One region of the Sporosarcina sp. 6E9 genome, then DNA from elsewhere that is predicted to be linked to it. Evidence: riboswitches for the same ligand, from Rfam matches in the RefSeq annotation. Region 1 holds a riboswitch; each other region holds the start of a gene.
What was found. Region 1 has a riboswitch for S-adenosylmethionine ahead of J4G36_RS01230 (carboxymuconolactone decarboxylase family protein). Riboswitches for the same ligand answer to the same signal wherever they lie in the genome.
Positions count from the first base shown of each region.

Region 1 (5,435 bases):
ATTGATAAATCCATCAAACATTCAACCTGTTCATCACGATGGACCCTATTTTAAAGTAAATGGCCCCTCCACCACGCCAAAAAGTCCGCAAGGCAAACCAGTAGCCATGCAAGCAGGGGCTTCTAAACAAGGCATTGCATTAGCCGCAAAATATGCCGATGCAGTCTATTCCGTGTCATGGAACTTGAAGCAAGCAAAAAAGTTTCGTGAAAAGTTAGATGAACAAATTAAACAAAGCGAAGACAGCAATAGACATATTAAAGTTTTTCCAGGTTTAGTCACATATGTAGGTCATACTCATGAAGAAGCATTAGCCAAAAAAGCAGCATTAGATGAGCTATTGCCTCTTGAAACAGCTTTAAAACAGTTGAGTTTCTTTATCCAACAAGACAGTTCTCATTGGGAAATTGATAAAGAAGTACCTCAATTACCCCCAGTAGAAGAATTTACTGGTCCAGTTGGACGTTACGAAACGATACTAGAAATTATTCATGATACACAACCTACAGTAAGAGAATTATTAGGCTATTTGAATGCAGGCGGTGGACACCTCACACTGATAGGAACGCCCGCCGAAATTGTGGATCAGATGGAAATTTGGTTTGAAGCTGGTGTGGCTGACGGATTTAATCTTATGCCACCTACATTACCAGGTAGTTTAGAAGACTTTGTTGAACTAATCGTTCCTGAAATGCAAAAAAGAGGTATTTTCAGAAAGGCATACGACGGTCATACCTTCCGTGAACATTTAGGATTAACATAATAAATTATTATAAAATAATTGTCGATTGCCTGCTCAGTTATATGATCCTGATACGCATTTTTCGAATAAACAGCATAATGAAATCCCGCCAAATTTCATAAAGTTAGTTATGTAAGTGTTTTCAAATGACTTTTTTCTGTGACTAATCTCCCAAATCCCAAATATAAGGTTGACAATTTCCTCTTTTCTGTCTATGCTAATTCTCAATCAATTGAATTTACAAATTACTTTTACAACTGAATATACTCTTATTACGAGCGGCGGAGGGAATAGGCCCGATGAAGCCCGGCAACCAGCAGATGAATTTATCTGAAAAGGTGCTACATCCTACAGGTTTTCTAAACCTGGAAAATAAGAGGAGGAATTTTTCGGCCCTCTTCTTATGAAGGGGGCTTTTCTTTATCTTATGAATGCGTGGACCCTCATGTTGCAGAAGGATACGGAGACAAAGTTGCGCTGTTTGAATCATAAAGGAGTTGATTTGACTTTCAAGTTTATGTATTTAAGAATTTGATTTGCATAGGTGTCACACTAAAAAACTAGGAGGAATTATCATGAGTAAAGAAGTATTAGTTGCAAACAAAGAAGCATTGTATCAAAAATCATATTTTAATCGCATCGGTGAATTAAGCGAATTGGCGCCAGATGCTTTCAAAGCATTTGTACAGTTTGACAAGGCTGCGTTAGCTGAAGGAAAGTTATCGGTAAAGCTGAAAGAATTAATCGCCATCGCTGTCGCGCATACAACAGGTTGTCCTTATTGCATTGAAGTTCACGTGAAAGCAGGAAAATCAGAAGATGTGACAAAAGAAGAGTTGGCTGAAGCCATCCTAGTTGCCACTGCACTAAAAGCTGGTTCTGCACTCGCGCATGGCGTGAACGCATTAAATGCATACGATGAAACTGATGAAGAGGAGTTATATAAAGCGTCTTATTTCAATCGATTAAAAGAGTTTTCAGCACTCAACGGAGATGCATTCAAAGCGTTTGTCGATTTTGACGGACAATCATTGAAAGAAAGCGTGTTAAGCGTAAAGGAGAAGGAACTAATCGCAGTTGCTGTCGCGCACACAACGGGGTGCCCTTATTGCATCGACATTCATACGAAGGCTGCAAAGAAGGCCGGTGTCACTAAAGAAGAGCTTGCGGAGTCAATTTTGGTTGCCACTGCATTAAAAGCTGGTTCAGCTTTGGCACACAGTGTGAATGCGTTGAATGCATATGATTCTTGAGTTGTGATCAATAAGATTTAAATAGCCCTTGAAATACCCCTTCCCTGCTAAACTTTGCGGGACTGGGGTATTTTTCATCTTTTAAATTAGTCGTCTGTACTTGACGGAACATATATCATTTCCATTAATCATATCTCGTCAGTACGAGTTAGTTAGCGCTTTATTACACTGGGACCCCCCCTCTTTAAAATATGGTTTTAGGTAAACTTCATCGGATATTACTTTTTATCTCTTCAAACCACTTTAGAACGTCATTTGTGTGTACTAAATTATACTTGTATTCAGCTTGAAACCCGCCACTCTTAGCATCATATATTAATTTCAACTCTGTTGGCATATGTATTTTCTAATAATTAATAGAATCTACTTTTTGAAATGCCCCTCTAGTTGTCTCATCCATTGGATAAAATGGGTTTAACTTTCCTTTATAAGAATGTAGTGGAGCTCTTTTAGCATTACTGATATTATGTTACCTAGTTGAAGCTTCATATAATGGTCCAACACCTTTTTGTTGTGAATGATGCAATGTTGCAACACTACCTGCATCATCAAGAATAGGAGCAAGTCCGTATTTCTCAGATTCTTCCTTATTCGACAGAATCCAAGTATGTCCTTTCTATTCCTCTATTCCTTGTTTTTTTAATGCCTTTACAAATAGATAAATTACAAAAAAATCCAACCAGCTATTAATTTGGTTGGATTCTTTGTTTTTATATGGCAATATAGAAGCGATTTCTCTTGTAAGCTTTAACATTTATCATTTCTAAGTTATCCCAAGACAATGCAGCGCTAATAAAAAATCTCCCGGATGGTCACTTTTATATGGAGACCGAGGCCCATGAAACCTACTATTTTTCAAGAATAGATAAAGATTTGCAAGACAACATACTATCCAAGCAGAAAGATGCTGTGGCACTTTCAATTCAAATGGGATTTGTAAACGATTCAAACGATAAGCAACATTGTCTTGCGTTTGTTACATCGACTGATTCCAAGTTGATTGAATCAGTTGAAAAAGGTGAAATTTCATTAGATTGTTCATTAGAAAGGACGGAATAGTGAAAAGTGCCTGTGCAAGATTGAATCATGATAATTCACGACTTTAAATAAAAATTTAAGGGTATATCTACAAAGTTTTTCATCATGTTTCTTCTCCTCTATTACGAATGAACCCTAACCTTTATCACCTTAGTAATCTTCCCGCTCGCGTCACTCACTGTGATACTCGTAACGCCAGGTTCCAAGGCTTCCAAAGATATCATTGAGTCATCATCCTGCTCTGTGATTGCCACTACATGCGACTGTTCAACTTCCCATTTATAGCCCTTATCATAACCATTCAGCTTCGCCTGTGCCTGAATAGTCGTCACTTCACCAACTTTTAATGTGACATATTCCTCACTGACTACAATTCTGGTCAACTCATGCGCTTGTGGACGTTCCCGCCATGTCGAATGCAACTCAAAGAAGTCCAATTGCACGACATCTACACTGCCGCCCTTTGTATATAATTCAATCGCATTATTCGTCGGCTTTGTATAAATCAATTTGGTAAACGCGAATTCACCTTCATTGACAAATAACTCAATGGAAGATTCGTCTACAAGACCCCTTATCTTTATCTGTTTTCGCTCCATTGGGTAATCCGTTTCGTGGCGGTTACCAAACTGATACATATTTCCGTTACGATCCGTCAATTGTTCCAGTCCAGCATTTGAGCGATCTAAATAGATTTTATTGGCCGCTGTATCAACGCCAAATACAGCCTTTTCCTCTTCGGATTGGCGAAGACGAATACCGAACTCCTCTACATCATCCCATTCCACAATCATTTCAAATTCGAATGTTGTACTCGCAAATGCATCAATCGGATGGTCGCCTTCTAATCGGAATGCCTCCACATGATGTGTATTTGCCCGCAAATTTTCTATTTCCTGAATAGGTCCTTGGAACAGTCGAATACCACCATCTTCAATTGTCCGAAGTGATAACTCACGCGGAATCGACATGGAGCCCATCCATGGATCTGTTGGGGATTGGTATGGATAGCGCCAATTCGCCATCCAGCCTAGCCAAATTCTTCTGCCATCCTCATCAGGAATACCCGAAAATGACTGTGCCGCATAAAAGTCTTGGCCGAAATCAGTCGTTAGCACTGTTTCTGGAGAATTGTCATTAACAAACGTTGTTCCATCAAACTCTCCTATGAAATATTGAGCTGTAGAACCATTCGTTGCATCATTATCTCCAACACTCACATGCAGAACCCACTTCTTATTTCCCTGATCCCCATTGACAGGTAGCTCGAATAAATCCGGACACTCCCACACAGCAACATGCGAGCCTTCATCTTCTCCAAATTGACTTTGAAACGTCCAGTCTATCAAGTTATCAGAGTTGTAAAACGTAACACTTTGATTCGTAGAAATTACCATTACCCACTTATTTGTATCCTCATGCCAGAACACTTTTGGATCGCGGAAGTCTTTGATACCGGGATTTTCAATGATCGGGTTACCTTCATAGCGCTCCCATGTTCTCCCTTTATCTTTACTATACGCCATACCCTGTGCTTCACCGCCCTCGGTACTGGTGTAAAAGGCAACTAAACCAGCCTTCCTACCAAATAAGCCACTGGAATCATTCCAGTCTACAACCGCACTACCCGATAATGCTTGGCCAAGTAAATCATGCTCCAAAGCGACGGGAAGGTGTTCCCAATGGAGCATATCTGTACTAATGGCATGCGCCCAGTTGCCATTCTTTTGATGAAATAAATGATATTCTCCTTCAAAATAAATAAGTCCGTTTGGATCCGCTAAATTCCCTGACGGCGTTGAAAAATGAAACTGTGGCCGATACATTTCCGTATAGTAATCAGCATTTGCTGCCTGCTTTTTACTTAGACCTTCCGCTTTCAAATCATTCTCTCCTTTCTTGTCTTGTTCAACTTCACTGCATCCAACTAATAAGATTAATATCCCTATTAGCGTAACAATAAGTCTCTTAGTTTTCAAAATATACCCACTCCTTATTTAAGCAATATTTAAGACCAAACCAATCGTTAAATACAATCGGTTTGGTCTCTCATTTCTTTATGGAGTTTCCTATTCCAACTCAGCTTTCGCCAAATAAAATGCGCCTTTAATGGCTGAAAACCCTTCAATGCCCGGTGTGACAATATAGTCAGCAATCTGATCTTCTAGCTGTGGAAAAGCTAAATAATGATTATTCATCGCCTGCAGGTGTTTGTAAATTACAGGCAACACTTGTCTTTGCTTCATAACTCCACCGCCTAGAATAATTCTTTCTGGTGATAGCGTTAGAACATACGTCATTAACGCTTGCGCGATATAGTAACCTTCAATTTCCCATACTTCCGCCCGTTCTGACAGCAACACAGCTTTTTCATTCCATCTTTTTTCAATCGCTGGTCCAGA
Region 1 is NZ_JAGEMN010000001.1:200,804-206,238, reverse strand. It holds gene J4G36_RS01235 (LLM class flavin-dependent oxidoreductase) at 1-763, shown strand, start outside; SAM riboswitch class I at 1,009-1,121, shown strand; gene J4G36_RS01230 (carboxymuconolactone decarboxylase family protein) at 1,318-1,995, shown strand; partial or broken gene J4G36_RS18425 (DUF600 domain-containing protein) at 2,204-2,332, opposite strand; partial or broken gene J4G36_RS18915 (ABC transporter permease) at 2,743-3,042, shown strand; gene J4G36_RS01225 (glycoside hydrolase family 32 protein) at 3,156-5,012, opposite strand; gene J4G36_RS01220 (ROK family protein) at 5,103-5,435, opposite strand, start outside.

Region 2 (5,435 bases), on a different contig from region 1:
AAACTCGCCTTCTCCTTTAATCCCCCTACCCCATCACCGACATAGGCATTTTTCAAACCCGCCACAGCGAATAGTTGACCGGCATTCACTTGATTGACTGATTCGAAATTACGACCATTATACAGTCTGATTTGTGTAATCTTCTCAGTCTGCGATCCAATTTTCACATCATCTCGCACGGTTAGTAAACCGCTAATTGATTTTAGATAGGTGATACGGTTTCCATTTTCGTCATGCCTTATTTTGTACACGCGTGCCGCGAAATCACTGTCGTTACAATACCCTGTTTCGGTTAATTGATCCAACAAATCGAGGAACTCTACCACACCTTTGTCATGCAAAGCCGACCCTGCTGAACAGGCAAAGAGTTGATGATGTTGAATCATGTCTTTTGCCTTTTTCAGCCACAGATCCTTGTCGTACCCTTTTTCCATATAATGTTCAAATAAGTCTTCATCGCGTTCTGCAATGAATTCAATTAACTCTTCTACCATTACGCCTTCAGCAAAACTATCCGTGAAGTCATAAACATCCTCTGTTAAGTTTTCTCGAATCTCTTTAATGACATCGGCAACAATCGTTCCTTCACGGTCGATTTTATTCAGAAAGAAAAAGGTTGGCACTTTGTGTTTTTTCAGCAATTGCCACACCGTTTCAGTATGCCCTTCGACACCGTCTGCCGCGCTAATGATAACGACCGCGTAATCCATCACTTGTATCGCGCGTTCCATTTCCGGCGAAAAGTCTACGTGACCCGGTGTATCGATGATTGTGTAAGTCGAGTTGTTGTATGTAAATTGAGCTTGATCGGCAAATACGGTTATGCCGCGGTCCCGCTCGATATTATGGCTGTCGAGAAAAGCGTCTTTGTGATCTACGCGGCCCCTCTGCCCAATGCTGTTTGTATGATAAAGTAGCTGCTCGGAAAATGTTGTTTTCCCGGCATCTACATGCGCTAGAATTCCGATTGTTTTGTACATCATAACCACCCCTTTGTTACATGCTCTTGCCTTTAGTATATCATCGCTGTGATAAGAATAATTATGAATACACAAAAACCGAGCAATTCCGCTCGGTTTTCATATCCATTTATTTCACTATGCAAACGCTTTTTGATGTTCAATCACTTTAAATGCCTGATTCAAATCCGCGATTAAATCAGAAGCGTGCTCGATGCCGACGGACACGCGGAGCAGGCTATTTGATAAGCCGTACGATAAGCGAATATCTTCAGGAATATCCCCATGTGTTTGTGTCTTCGGATAGGTGATAAAACTTTCAACACCACCTAAACTTTCTGCAAATGTGAAGAGCTTTAACGCTTTCAGAAATGGTGAAACTAGTGCTTCTTTGGCGATTGTAAAACTCAACATACCGCCCCGCCCTGGATAAAAGACGTCGTCCACGAGTGGATGGCCTTGTAAAAAGGGCACGATTTCTTTCGCATTTAGCTCATGTTTATCCATTCGAAGGGCTAGTGTTTTCATCCCCCTGATTAAATTCCAACAATCGAGTGGTCCCAACACCGCTCCGATTGAGTTCTGCAGAAATGCGAGTTCCTCGTTAATTTTCTCACCTTTGGAAACGACCAGCCCTGCTAGAACATCATTATGTCCTGCTAAATATTTCGTCGCACTATGAATAACGATGTCTGCGCCTTCTTCCAAAGGCCTTTGAATATACGGCGTGTACAGCGTGTTATCAACGATACAAAGAAGTTCATGGTTTTTCGTTATAGCGGAAACTTGCTCAATGTCCGTCTCTTTCATTAATGGATTTGTCGGTGTTTCAATGAAAATTGCTTTCGTGCTTTCCTGAATTAACCCTTTTAATTCATCGGTAGATTCGCCGTCCCAATAACTGAACGTCAACCCATACTTCGCTTCTAAAATTTCAAACAAACGGTACGAACCGCCGTAAATATCACGTGAAGCGATGATGTGATTATCTTTTTGAAATAACGAAAAGACGAGTTGAATGGCGCTCATTCCTGAACTGGTAGCGAAAGCCCGCTCTCCTTTTTCCAGTAATGCCACTGACTTTTCCAACACAGCACGCGTTGGATTGCCTGTTCGCGTGTAATCGTATCCCGATAATAAGCCGATCTCTTCATGACGAAAGGCTGTTGAAAAATAAACTGGCGTGCTCACCGCCCTAAAATGTTCATCACGCTCATTGCCTATTTGCACGAATTCTGTTTCTCGATGATAAGTCAATTGACTTTCTCCTTTTGGAATGATGCCTATACTAAACATCTTCCACTTAGTATTTTGTCTTATTTAAAAATAGAAATAGCCCTCTTCTTGGAAATGAGAAGAGGGCAATAATATACAGGTCCTCCTCTTATCTTCCAGATTATAAAATCTGTAGGATGTAGCACCATCACAAACAATGTTTGCAGGTTGCCGGGCATCACAGGGCCTATTCCCTCCGCCACTCTCGATAAGAGACTAACTATTCAATTGAGTTTTCAAAATTTTGCATTTGTTATTAACGAGTATCATAAAAAAGAACTTAGGTCATGTCAAGCCCATTTTTCAAATTATCTTATTTTATCGAACAGTAGGATATGGCAATCATTTCTCTTTAAGCTCTGCTTTGAATAAATAACTTAGGTCTCTACTTTTAATATCTTCCAAATCGCCATCGGTTCCTTTTAATATGTCGCTGGAACCAGTGTACCAATACGCCAAATAGACGGGTTTATCGGTTTTGACAGGGATCTTTCCTTCAAATGTTTTAGCGCTCGATGATCCCCCTTGAAGTGTTTTCATTTCTTGTGTCGTCACGCCACTTGGGTGTCCAAAAAGAATCTTTCCTTTTTCACTGTCTGTAATGACAGCGAAACTCACCGCGCGATCTTTAGTGTCTAAATTGACTGGATTAGGTGGGGGATGGTTTTGAATAAACTTGCCGTTTTCATATTGCTCAATTGTAAAATAGAGTTCATAGCCTTCCGGAATTTGACCGACGATTTCAAAATGCTCAGCCCATTCACCACCTGAATTCTTTATGAGAATCGATTCTTCCTCTGTTAATATTCGGTCTGAGATCATCAAATCGTTTGAGCAAGCTGATAGCGCTAAAATTAGTAGTAGTGCAGAAAGTAATAGAAGTCTTTTCATTTAGTCCCTCATTTCGTTCAAATTAGGAAAAACTTTTGTTCATTCCAATGTCACGTCTAAAAACACATAACCATCACGTTCATGTTGACCTGAAAAAACGATTGGCACTCGTTCGCTAAATATCGGGCCATCCACAACGACGGTATGAAATTCACCAGCTTCCCCGCATGAATCAATGCCTTGTGCCTCTAGTTCATCTATTAATTCTTTTGTGAATTTCCTTCCGATAAATTCGCTCGGCATCATAGTTGTATTCACTACGACAATGTATGCCTCAAAACCTGCTTCTACGAAATCTTTGACGACTTTTTTTCGCGGCTCCATCCATAGTGGATGAACTGCTTCCATACCGACTTTCGCGCAAGTTTCCCGAATCCATGTTAAATGGTCTTCTAAATCGATGTCACCGAATACACCGTGATGAATTCCAGCATCTTTACACTCTTTCATCGCATCTAAAAACTGTTCAGCGTATCCGTTCCAATCCGCCCCGCGAGTCATAAGCGGAACGCCTAAACGCTCTGCTTGCGCTTTGATTATTGCTATTGGAAGTGCATGCGATTTCAATCGTTCCTGGTCTTCTTCAAACATCGTCCATACTCTTTTTGGAATGGCTCCGGATTGTAATGCCCGGTAATAAGCCATTGCGGAATCCTTGCCGCCGCTCCATGATGCTACAAACGGTAATCCTATCATTCTTTTTACCCCTTTTTAGATTATTATAACATTGCAATTAAAAAACACAGGCACCTTTTTAGTGTCTGTGTTTCCTTAATTATGACGGCATTGGCGTGTCTGTTGGTTTCGCGTAGCCTTCTTTATAGGTTTTATCAATAATCGTTCGAATTTCTTTTAGTGATTTGCCTTCTTGTGTCATCATGACTGAATCCACCGCGGTATCCAAGCATACTTGGCAACGTGTGCTGTGATCATCCCACACGACTGAACCATCTTCACGGATTTCATCAATAAAACAGTTCATATTACTTCCGTGATTTGCACTTTCCCCGCAACCGCAGTAGCACGGCATCCATTCAATTATATCGGTTGCAGAGGCAGCGACTTGATAGACAAGTCTCATATCCTCGGGTTTGTCATCAAGAAATGCTGGTAAAATATCGACTGAAGCAGTCACTTCTTGGAGATCACCATTTGGTAACTGATGCTGTTCGCCTACTGCCAAATCATGTTTTTCGTGCGTTGTATTCGTATTTTTTCCACATGCAGAGAGAACGAGAATCGATGCGAGTACTATCAATAGCATTGTTTTTTTCATGGTACCTCACTCCTAATTGCATAGTTGTCCTTCTAGCATAACCAAGATTGTCGGGTTTAGGGGTTACAAATCTGTGAAACTGAGTATATCAATTAGTTCAGACCAGTTTTCGATTCTTGGAATGTCTAAATGCTTATTGTAGGATTGATTTTTTGCATACAACTTTAATGGGCGGTTTCTAAGCGTTTCTAAAACGGCAGGCTTGTCATCGAAATAGTAATCAAGTTCTAAATCATTGATAATATGAACCTTATCTTCATCATTCATTCCGTAAAAAAATCGGTCTTTCTGAACTGGAAAGTTATTTTCAATCATCCATTCCATCGTACGCTGACCATGTTCTTTCGGCCTGGCCGTAATATAATAGATCTCATGTCCTTCTTTTTCAAGCCACTGCAATGTTTCCACTGCATCCGGATACGGCGGACACGCTGTGTAATAGATTTCCTCTAATAAACTGTTCCACATTTCGCTTCCCTGCTCGGCAGTCATGCCAAAAAGTTCGTGAATTTCAACTTTATCCAACCCATGAAAGAGATCAACTTGCACATCTCGATTCAATTTTTTATTGTAGAGTTGAAAAGCATGTTCTCTCAGGTTAATCAAAGTGTCATCGATGTCAAAACCAAATTTCATAGTAAACTCCCTTAGTTTGTTTTATATTTCGGATAGCCCGTGAACTTGAAATCTTTCCCGATTTGAGTAATTTGGAGATTTTCCAAATCTACAGCATCACGCATGAGTTCGACGCCAGCACCTTCAAGAAATGTAGGTGCCTGTGAGCCTCCAACTAATTTTGGAGCGATATAAATTTCTACTTTATCGACGAGTTGGTTTTCAAGGAATGCAGCGTGAATGGTACCGCCCCCTTCAATCAAGACTGAGGAAACAAGCTTTTCACCTAGAATACGGGCGACGTCATTTGGGTCCACGTGCTTGATCCCTGAAGTGTGATAAATTAAAACGCCTCGTTCTTCCAATATCGCCTTGGCTTTTGGGTCGTATTGATTTGCCGTAAAAATCCAAGTGGGTGC
Region 2 is NZ_JAGEMN010000003.1:96,931-102,365, forward strand. It holds gene J4G36_RS13490 (GTP-binding protein) at 1-980, opposite strand, end outside; gene J4G36_RS13495 (PLP-dependent transferase) at 1,098-2,255, opposite strand; SAM riboswitch class I at 2,341-2,449, opposite strand; gene J4G36_RS13500 (hypothetical protein) at 2,577-3,125, opposite strand; gene J4G36_RS13505 (Dph6-related ATP pyrophosphatase) at 3,165-3,821, opposite strand; gene J4G36_RS13510 (PCYCGC motif-containing (lipo)protein) at 3,901-4,401, opposite strand; gene J4G36_RS13515 (5' nucleotidase, NT5C type) at 4,465-5,037, opposite strand; gene ribD (bifunctional diaminohydroxyphosphoribosylaminopyrimidine deaminase/5-amino-6-(5-phosphoribosylamino)uracil reductase RibD) at 5,049-5,435, opposite strand, start outside.
Region 2: another riboswitch for S-adenosylmethionine. It lies ahead of J4G36_RS13495 (PLP-dependent transferase); the one in region 1 lies ahead of J4G36_RS01230 (carboxymuconolactone decarboxylase family protein).

Region 3 (5,435 bases), 510 kb from region 1:
TCTGCATAGGGTCCTGATGTCGCCCCGATTTTTAACTCTTTTTTATCTCCGCTTGCTTCGCCAGATGAACATGCAGCAAGGATGAGCAAAGTGGACAAGACTAGCAAAAAACTAATTATTTTTTTCATGTTATTTCCCCCCTATATTATCAATGAATTAAACAGTGACCTTTGAATGCTTTTTCCCTGGATGATTTATCGGCAATTGATTATTTCCGAATAAATTTCCGCGCATTGTCGACGCTGATACATCACCTTTTTTACGAATTAATCCACGTTCTTGTAGAACAGGCGTGACCAATTCTGCAAAATCTTTAAAGGATCCTGGTTTAATTGCGTATGTGATATTGAACCCGTCGACGTCAGCTTCGTTAACCCAGCGCTCCATTTCATCTGCGATTTTTTCAGGTGTCCCGACAACTACCGGGCCAATCCCGCCGATACCCACAAATTCAGCAATTTCTCGAATGGTCCATTTTTTGTTTGGGTCCACTTTCGTGAAAATTTCAACACGTGAACGCATTGAATCATTTTCAACATACTGCAAATCTTCATCTAGGTCGTATTCAGATAAATCGATTCCCGTCCATCCACTAAATAAGCTCATCGCGCCTTCAATGCTAATATGTTGTTTGTAATCCTCATACTTGGCTTCCGCCTCTTCTTGTGTTCGACCAACAATCGGAGTGAAAAGACTATACACTTTTATGTCTTCGCCTTTTCTGCCAAACTGTTCTGCCTGACCGCGTATTTTATCGACAAACTTTCGTGCAATATCAGTTGTTGGCATGGAAACATAAATACCTTCCGCATGTTCTGCAGCAAATGCACTTCCTCTTGGCGATAATCCAGCTTGAAAAATGACTGGTGTTCGTTGAGGGGATGGTTCGCATAAATGAGCACCTGGAACTGTGAAATACTTACCCTTATGTTGAATGTCGTGCACTTTGTCTGGATCCACATACATCTTTCTTTTGGTGTCACGAACGACGGCATCTTCATCCCAGCTTTGTTCCCATAATTTATAACAAACATCTAAATATTCTTCAGCGATTGAATATCGTTCATCATGTGCAATTTGTTCCGCAAGGCCCATATTTAATGCTGCGCTTTTCAAATAGGAGGTTACAATATTCCAACCAACCCGGCCCTTCGTTAAATGATCTAATGTCGACATGCGACGTGCAAATGTATAAGGATGTTCATGGGTGACGGACGCGGTAATGCCGAATGACAATTTTTTTGTAACTGCAGCCATTGCTGGAACAATCAGCAGTGGATCATTGATAGGGGATTGCACTGCTTGCCTTAAACTAGCGTCTCTTTTACCTTCATAAACATCATACGGACCTAGTACATCTGCTAAGAAAACGGAGTCAAACTGTGCGTCTTCCAATAACTTTGCAAACTCAATCCAGTAGTTTATATCCGTATAGCGATGTGCTTCACTGTCTGGATGGGACCAGAGTCCAGGAGATTGGTTACTCGGACAGTTCATATCAAATGCGTTTAATAAAATTCTTTTTTTTGTCATTATAAATTCCTCCTAATTTTTTGTTGCGTTTTAACTATGCAAAGACTGATTCGTTTCCAATTTCTTGGCGTTCCACATAACTTTCCAACATATTCGTTAATCCAGCAGGGAAGTGGAGTCGCTTTGTCGATTGTTCTTCCGACAGATTCGCTGTTGTGTATTGCAAAAACTTAAGGATATTCATTCTTCTTTCTGTGATATGTACGATTTCGTGATCATAAAACCATGCGTCGATTGTATTGTATACACCCCGGTTGATGTGAAAAGTCGCTTCAACCTTCCGGACGAATGAAAGATCCGGCAAATGAACATCCACGGTCATCAAATAACACCTCCTATACGAATAAATAAAAAACCCCCTTCTCAAGATGAGAAGAGGGCGAAATACAAAAATTAGCTGTAATTTCAGCCGTCTCATCTCGAAGAATACGAATGTATTCTACTGAACTTAGCACCATACACTTGAAAATTGCTGGTTGCTGAGGTTTCAAAGGGTCAGTCCCTCCACCTCTCTTGATAAGAAGCTTACTTATTCAATTTTTAATCGCCGATCGAATAGCTAGATTTGTCTGTTCGAACGTTAGATTGGATTCTATCTACCTTTTTCGAAAGAGTCAAGAGGTTTTCATAGAATAATCGGATATGAGTGAAAAGTCTCGTTATTTAACTTGAATCAAAATATGGTGACAGAAAAAACATGGAGATGTAGTGATAGTGACGAGTTATGCAAATCTTGACGTGTTATTGGATGAACTTACCAACTGAGGATATAGGATTAATGGACCATGAATTGTGCACTGATGATACTGAATATGCGCGAGATTGATTGTTTTTCAAGAGATAGAAGTTTATTGATGCATCATTTAAAATGGTTTGACAAATTGGAAAACTATAGTAATCTATTTTAAACGTATATTGAAAAAGGATGACAATAAAGGGGGATAAAATTGAATTCGCAAAAAGTTAGTAGTGGAAAAAATGATAAAAAGAACGGTTTTTTTAATAAGTTTCTAGACCTTATTGAGAAATATGGAAACAAATTACCCGATCCAGTTATGTTATTTGTGTATATTGCAGGCCTAATTTTAATCTGTTCTACTATTTTTTCCTTACTTGGTGTAACAGCGATAAACCCGGGTAACGGTGAAGAAATTATCGTTGTTAATTTGCTTAATGGCGAAGGAATCATCAAGATATTAACGAATCTCGTAGCGAATTTCACTAGTTTTCCTCCGCTAGGCTTGGTTCTGGTAGTAATGCTAGGTGTTGGACTGGCAGAGTCAACGGGACTTATTGGGGCCGTAATGAAAACAACCATATTAAACGCGCCTAAGAAATTAATTCTACCAACAATTGTGTTGGTAGCTATCGTTGGAAACGCAGCTGCAGATGCTGCAATGGTTGTGTTGCCTCCAATCGTTGCAATGATATTTATTGCATTGGGCCGACATCCCATTGCAGGCTTGGCAGCCGCGTATGCATCAGTTGCCGGTGGATTTAGTGCAAATCTGATATTAAGTGTTTTGGATCCGTTAGTTTCGGGCTTCACGCAGACTGGTGCTCAGATGATTGATCCAGAGTACATCGCAAATCCAGCGATGAACTATTATTTCCTAGTCGTTTCGACATTGTTTTTAGTTCCGACAGCTGTTTTTATCACAACTAAAATCGTTGAACCACGTCTTGGAAAATATGAAGGTGAAATCGAGACGTTGGATGAAGTGACAACAGCAGAAAAGAAGGGGCTACTTTGGGCTGGAGTTTCAGTAGCGGTAATGGCTGTTGTAATCCTCAGTCTATCAATTCCCGAAAATGGGTTGTTTAGGCATCCAGAGACTGGCTCCTTAACTGTTTCTCCCTTAATGGACAGCCTAGTGCCATTAATGATGATTTTATTTCTAGTACCGTCAATTATTTTTGGGAAAGTCGTGAAGGTCATTAACGATTCAAAAGACATGGCGAATCATTTGGCAAAAGCAATGTCTGGAATGGGTATGTATATCGTTATTGCATTCGTAGCGGCACAAATGATCGCCTTCTTCAATTGGAGTAATTTAGGTCCGATTGTTGCAATCAAAGGAGCCGAAACCTTAGAATCTATTGGGTTGAAAGGGCTTCCGTTATTAATAGGATTTATTATTGTGGCAGCACTTATTAACTTCTTAATCGCCAGCGCTTCAGCTAAATGGGCGATTCTAGCACCAGTGTTCGTACCGATGTTTATGTTATTGGGATATAGTCCGGCGTTGACGCAGATGGCCTATCGAATAGGGGATTCCATTACGAATCCAATAACGCCGATGCTTGCCTATTTCGCGATTGTCTTAACTTTCGCGAAAAAGTATGATCCGAAAATGGGGATTGGGACACTTATGTCGTCGTTGCTACCGTACTCTATTGCCTTTTCGATTATGTGGATTATTTTGTTCGCGGCATGGTATTTACTCGGTATTCCACTCGGCCCAGAAGGCGAATTATTTTTGAATCCTAAGTAAGTTTTAAGAGCATCCTACGGGGTGCTTTTTTGGCTTTATGCAACGAAATCTTGTTTTAAAGTTGTTTTCTCAACCGCTTCGTTTCTAAATCAGCCAATCTAACTGGAATCGGAATTCGACTTTCCTTGTTAATTAAGCTCATCGTGATTTCTGTAGCTGTTTGCAAGTCGATATAGTTTCCGCAAGAGATAAATATAGGCTTCACATTTTCATGGGATCGCAAGACTCTGCCGCATACTTCATTTTTTATGATGATATTTTCATAAGAGCCCGAAACATTGTCAGGCATCATAAAATCCACGTCGTCTATTTTAAAGTAATTTTTCGCGACGCCGATTGTGGGTTTATTGAAAAAGAAAGAAGCATGTGTTGCAATCCCCATATGGCGGGGATGTAGATAACCATTACCATCGAATATAAATAAATCCGGTGCTATAGAGAGTTTGTTAGCGGTCTCAATAACGAGGGGAAGTTCCCTGAAAGCTAAATATCCCGGAATGTATGGAACGGTGATTTTCCCGGCACTGGAGGTTTTTTCAACAACCACTTTCGACGCATAATCGATAACGACAATGCTACAGATTCCCCATTCTGCCTCATCTAACTCCTTATAAGCGATGTCTACGCCAGCACAGAATTTAATCCTATGAAATCTATTTTTTAAGCAGATATCGCGTGCGAGTTCGGTCTGTATGGCTTTGTATTTTTCAATAATCATTTATGCACCTTCTCGATGTAATCTTTTCCTAACACAACATGAATTATTCGAAATAATTGCACCGCCATATTTGGTGAAACATATCACTAGGGAAGGGCCCTATTTATTAGCAACTACATATACATTAAATTGACTTCTATATGATCTCATTATATATTTATTCATGATATTGAGAATCATTTTCAATCAAAACAAAGTCTGGAGTTGGAAAATATGAAAAAGAGTTTATTCTTAATTGTTATCGCCATGATGCTCGTACTCTCAGCATGCACAAGTGCTTCCAAAAAAGAAAGTGGCACAGATACAGGTGCAAAGAAATCCGAAAAGTCGGAAGTGAATTTGTATACGAGCCGTCATTATGACGTGGATAATGAATTATACAAAAAATTTGAAGAAGAAACTGGCATAAAAGTAAACGTTATCAAAGACGAAGCAGACGTACTCATCGAACGGATTAAACGTGAAGGAACTGCAACAAAAGCGGATTTATTATTAACTGCTGACGTTGGTAGGCTCTACCGTGCGAAAGAAGAAGGACTCCTTCAAAGCGTGTCAAGTGACAAATTATCGAAACAAATCCCAGGAAAATTGCGTGATGTTGACGATATGTGGGTCGGTTTGACTAAACGTGCGCGTATTCTAGTGTATAATAAGGATAAAGTAAAACCTGAGGAACTTTCCACATATGA
Region 3 is NZ_JAGEMN010000001.1:707,817-713,251, forward strand. It holds gene J4G36_RS03740 (MetQ/NlpA family ABC transporter substrate-binding protein) at 1-128, opposite strand, end outside; gene J4G36_RS03745 (LLM class flavin-dependent oxidoreductase) at 157-1,533, opposite strand; gene J4G36_RS03750 (hypothetical protein) at 1,568-1,855, opposite strand; SAM riboswitch class I at 1,945-2,056, opposite strand; gene J4G36_RS03755 (AbgT family transporter) at 2,481-4,028, shown strand; gene J4G36_RS03760 (endonuclease V) at 4,084-4,746, opposite strand; gene J4G36_RS03765 (Fe(3+) ABC transporter substrate-binding protein) at 4,960-5,435, shown strand, end outside.
Region 3: another riboswitch for S-adenosylmethionine. It lies ahead of J4G36_RS03750 (hypothetical protein); the one in region 1 lies ahead of J4G36_RS01230 (carboxymuconolactone decarboxylase family protein).

Region 4 (5,435 bases), on a different contig from region 1:
TTCTCTTCCGCTTTAACGCCGTAAGAGCCTCTATATAATTTATCTAAATACGGTCTTAACTCAGGATTTTTAAAGTCTTTGGCACTTGATGGTTGCGCAATTAGACTTCCAGCGACCACATTTTCGATAATTTCTTTTACTTTTGGCCATCCTTCAGACATGAACATCCGGTAAGCAAGACCGTAATTCAAATTCGGTAGAACCGTGCCGTTTCGTCCCTCATCCGGATTCAGCGCCATCGCGTCACTGATTGCCCAAAACATGTTTTTCCACGCAATAACTTCGCCTACGTTCACTTGAACGCCGCGGAATTGGTCTGTCCCATTCATTTTTACAGCTTTCAATAATAACCCTGAAACAAAATCGAGCTTCACTGCGAGTCTCGTTACACCATGAAAGGTGAACCTGTTCAAGAAGCCACTTTCCGCGAAAAAGTTATTCGCTTTTTCAATATCTTTGTAAATGATGACATTCTCCCAAGGAATGACCGCTTTATCAAAAACGAGAACAGAATCATTTTCGTCAAATCGACTGCTAAGTGGATAATCGAATGGACTTCCCATTACAGCTGCCGTCATTTCATATGACGCCCTGCTGATCAACTTCACACCTGGGGTATCCATCGACGCGATAAATACTAGTGCATAATTCTCATCTGTAATTGGTGCTGCGCCGTAATGCGCTACGAAGTTGAAGTTTGTTAAAGCCGATCCCGTTGCAACCATTTTAGCGCCACTGACGATAATGCCTTCATCCGTTTCGCCTTCCGTTCTGATAAAGATATCTTTTACGGCTTCGAGCGGTGTATGTCGATCCACAGGCGGATTGATAATGGCATGATTGAAATACCAATTTCGCTCTTGCGCTTCCTTATACCATCGCCGTGCGTTATCCGCGTACTTTCCATAGTAATCTGGGTCTGCTCCAAGTGTCCCAAGGAATGCTGCTTTGTAATCCGGAGATCTTCCCATTTGCCCAAATGTCAACTTCGCCCATTCAGCAATCGCGTCTCTGGATTCGAGGAGTTCCTTGGAGTTCTTGTCCACTCTGAAGTACTTTTGCGTGAACCCGCCGTTTCCTGTGTCCGTCTCGGTTGTCAGAACATCTTTCGTTTTTTCATCATGTAGCGCATCGTAGAGCCTTGCGATTGAACGGGCTGCATTTCGAAAAGCTGGATGTGTCGTAACATCTTTCACTTTCTCGCCATGTAGCCAAATTTCCCGTCCATCTTTTAGACTTTCTAAGTACTCTTGTCCAGTCAATGGAATCGTTGTCTTTTTCTCTTCATCTACTTTCATTATTTCTTTCCTCCTTTTAATTACACGGTTCATTACAAACGGCTCAAAACCTCAATTCTTTTCGTTCTAAATTGGAATGAAGAGTTGTCCATAATCTATTGTATTTAGGCGCACCTGGGTTTATTCATAAATAACTAGTAAGTTATGTTTATATGTTTACGTTTCAGGTCGTAATGGATGTAAATTTACCTTTGTAATAACTCAATGGCTTTCCTTCGGAATAATTAAATCTGATCACCTTTCCAATGTATAAAACATGATCTCCACCGTCATATTCGGCCCATGGTTCACACTCTAAATATGCTAGTGAATCTTTTAATCGATGACAGCGTGTCCCCTTTTCCCAGCTAAAAGGTTCATTTTCAAGCGGTCTTCCGGCGAAATGCATCGCAGTATCTTGCTGCGTTTCTTTTAATATATTGATTGTGAAATGGTTATCTTTCAAAAATTGAAATGCCTTCGTTTTTCGATCTACAGATACGAGCAGTAACGGCGGATCTAATGATACTGAAGTAAATGAGTTCGCCGTAAACCCATGTTTCCCGGCATCCGTCTCACAAGTGACGACAGTTACACCTGTCGCGAAATGTCCGAAACAGTTTCTTAATTCTTTACTATCCATCTACGTCTCCTCCAAACAGCGTATTTGTATATGGCGCTGACTTTTATGATGATTCTTCTAGCAGTCTATTCACTTGTCCATGGTCTTTATTCCTCGTTAATCGCACAAAAAAGCACACCACTTGTAATCAACAAGGGTGTGCTTTCACTTTTAAATTTTATAACTGATTAATCGTTAATCCTTTTCCCAAATTTCTTTTGAAATGTCAACTATGAATTTCAACTTTTCCCATTGCTCGTCTTCTGTTAGGTTATTTCCATGATGCGTCGAAGCAAAACCGCATTGCGGGCTTAGGCATAGTTGTTCAAGTGGAACATATTTGGACGCTTCTTCTATTCTAGATTTGATCAGTTCTTTGTCTTCTAACTCGCCATTTTTCGAAGTCACCACGCCGAGTACAACTTGTGCACCGCCACTTGGAATATGCTTAAGTGGTTTAAAGTCCCCTGAACGTTCATCATCATACTCCAAGAAGAAACCATCCACGTTTTCTTTTGCAAGCAGTGTCGGAGCGATTAAGTCATAGCTACCTTCAAAGGCCCAGTTAGAGCGGTAGTTTCCACGGCATAAATGTGTTGAAACGATTAAATCTTCTGGTTTACCTTCCAATACGCCGTTTGCTACTCGAAGAGCCAAGTCTATCAAAAACTCTCTTGAGAATTCGCCATCATTCCATGGAATATCTGGTGAAGAAAGCCCAGCAATATACACGTCATCGAGTTGTAAATAACGAACGCCTGCATCATAGAATGCTTTAAAAGCTTCGCGGTAAGTTTGAATAACATCCTTTGCATATTCTTCAATATCTGGATAGATATTTTTATCTCTAATTCCCACATTAAATAATTGGTTCGGGCTTGGAATGGTTTGTTTGGCCACCGCACGCCCACCGACGATTTCATTGAATTCAATAAAGTCTGTAATATGGGGATGATTCGGATTGAATGAGATTTTCCCAGTGTTACGGATATTATATCTTTCTGTTTCTTCGTCACCGTTAAATACGAATCCTACTTCTGGGACATATCCTTCCACGCCATTTAAATTCTCCAGAAAATCCGTATGCCAAAACCGGCGTCTAAATTCTCCGTCAGTTACTAATTCTAGTCCAATTTCAATCTGTTTATCGACCACTCGTTTAATTTCCCTAGTTTCTACTTCACGTAGTTGTTCGGCTGTAATATCGCCTTCTTGAAACTTCTTCCGTGCATTGTGTAAACTTTCTGGTCGTAGTAAACTCCCTACATGATCCGCCTTAAATGGTGCTTTTGTCAGTGTCTCCGTCAATGTTTTTGTCATTTTGCCATTCCTTCTTTCCAATTATATTAATAACTAGAATAAGAAAAACCTCTTCATTTAATAAGAAGAGGTTGGCATTTTAACGCTGTTCACTCTTCTCATCTCCAAGCTTACGCTACTGGAATTAGCACAGTACTTTAAAAGTCTGTTGCTGAGGCTTCAAAGGGCCAGTCCCTCCACCTCTCTGGATAAGAAAGTTTTACTATTTAGTTATTGAATAACACTTTACACACCCATTCACGGAATGTCAAGTGTATTTTGAATATTGTTATCAGTTTAATAAAACCGCCTTGAATGACTATCACTCAAGGCGGTTAAGTTAAAACTTATTTATTATAGTAAATCCCTGAACCAGGTCCAAGGTCGATTCCGAACAACATCCAAACGACAAGCGTAAGTGCCCAGAATAGAAGGAAAAACATACTGTATGGGAACATAACTGAGATTAGCGTTCCGATACCCATTTTTCTATCGTATTTTTGTGCAAATGCGATAATAATTGCGAAATAGGTCATTAACGGCGAAATGATATTCGTTGCTGAATCCGCAACACGGTAGGCCATTTGTGTTAATTCTGGTGAATAGCCGAGTTGCATCATAATTGGAACGAATACAGGCGCCATCATCGCCCATTTTGCTGAAGCGCTTCCGATGAATAAGTTGATAAACGCTGATATTAAAATGAACATCAAGATAAGCGGAATACCTGTTAGGTTAATGCTATCCAGGAATTGTGCACCGTACACACCGATAACAAGTCCCATATTTGATTCTGAGAAGAACGCGACGAACTGTCCGGCTGTAAAGGATAGCACGATAAACATTCCCATTGATGCCATTGTAGCTGACATCATCGCTGCAACGTCTTTGTCGTCTCGAATGCCTTTCGTTACTTTTCCATAAATCAAACCTGGCACAAAGAAAAGAATTGCAATAATTGGCACTAAAGAGCTCATAAATGGCGAACGAATAATCGGCATATCGCCTTCTACTCCGCGAAGCGGTCCCCATGAAGGTAATATTAGCAGTGAAATTAGAATACCTGCGACAACAATAGAAAGTCCAGCCCAAGTCAAACCTTTTTTCTCAATCGGTTTCAACTTCTCTAATTTCTCGCGGAACTCACCTGTGTATTCACCAAGGCGCGGCTCTACGACTTTCTCTGTCACCCAGGCACCGACTACTGTTAAAACAATTACGGATGCCGCGATGAAATAATAGTTCATAGCGATATTCATATTTTCAGCATAAGTCGGGTCGATAATTGCTGCTGCTGCAATGGTTAACTCCCCAAGTAGTGCATCGGTTCCCGACAGGAACAGGTTCGCACTAAAGCCGCCAGAAACTCCGGCGAATGCGGCAGCTAGTCCAGCAAGTGGATGTCTACCAATCGCTGCAAATATGACAGCTCCTAATGGTGGCAAGACAACATATCCCGCGTCAGAAGCAACACTGGACATAACTCCTGCGAATACGAGTCCAAGAGTAATCAGTCTTTGTGGAACAGATAAAACAAATCCACGTAGTACAGCACTAATTAAACCTGATCCTTCCGCTAATCCAATTCCCAACATCGTGACAAGTACTACACCTAGCGGCGCGAAGCCAACAAAGTTAGCAGTCATTTGTGTAAATATATATTTAATACCTTCAGCACTCAGCAAGTTGTTAACGGTGATCATTTCACCGGCTTTTCCGGGATGCTCAACGCTAACGCCAAATGACGATACAATCCATGACAAAATTAAAACTAATAAAGCCAAAGCTGCGAATAATGTTACTGGATGCGGCAGCCTGTTTCCTGTCGTCTCTACCATATTCAAAAACCTTTGAAAGAGACTTGTCTTCTTCGTCTTCAATGTAATACTCCTTCCAACTAGCCATTCATTATCAAAAATTCAGAAAATGAAGCGTTTGTCTTTTTTAATATGATTCAGTATATAAGAATTTTATATAAACTTAAATAGGTAAACGATAAGTCTAACTATGAAGAACTATCCTCACCTTCACGCTTTTCAAATTAGTCATTTCAAGATACACTCACTACAAGGTTTGCAATAACGAATGGGGGTTCTAGTATGAAAGTAATACCAATTGGAATTTGGGGCGGATACCCAAAAGCGAATGAGGCGACATCTTCATTTTTGATTGAACATGAAGGATTTCATTGTCTCGTTGATTGCGGAAGTGGTGTTCTCGCTTCTTTACAAAACTTT
Region 4 is NZ_JAGEMN010000002.1:109,704-115,138, forward strand. It holds gene J4G36_RS12125 (4-hydroxyphenylacetate 3-hydroxylase N-terminal domain-containing protein) at 1-1,298, opposite strand, end outside; gene J4G36_RS12130 (flavin reductase family protein) at 1,462-1,920, opposite strand; gene J4G36_RS12135 (5-methyltetrahydropteroyltriglutamate--homocysteine S-methyltransferase) at 2,095-3,207, opposite strand; SAM riboswitch class I at 3,315-3,414, opposite strand; gene J4G36_RS12140 (AbgT family transporter) at 3,546-5,036, opposite strand; gene J4G36_RS12145 (MBL fold metallo-hydrolase) at 5,298-5,435, shown strand, end outside.
Region 4: another riboswitch for S-adenosylmethionine. It lies ahead of J4G36_RS12135 (5-methyltetrahydropteroyltriglutamate--homocysteine S-methyltransferase); the one in region 1 lies ahead of J4G36_RS01230 (carboxymuconolactone decarboxylase family protein).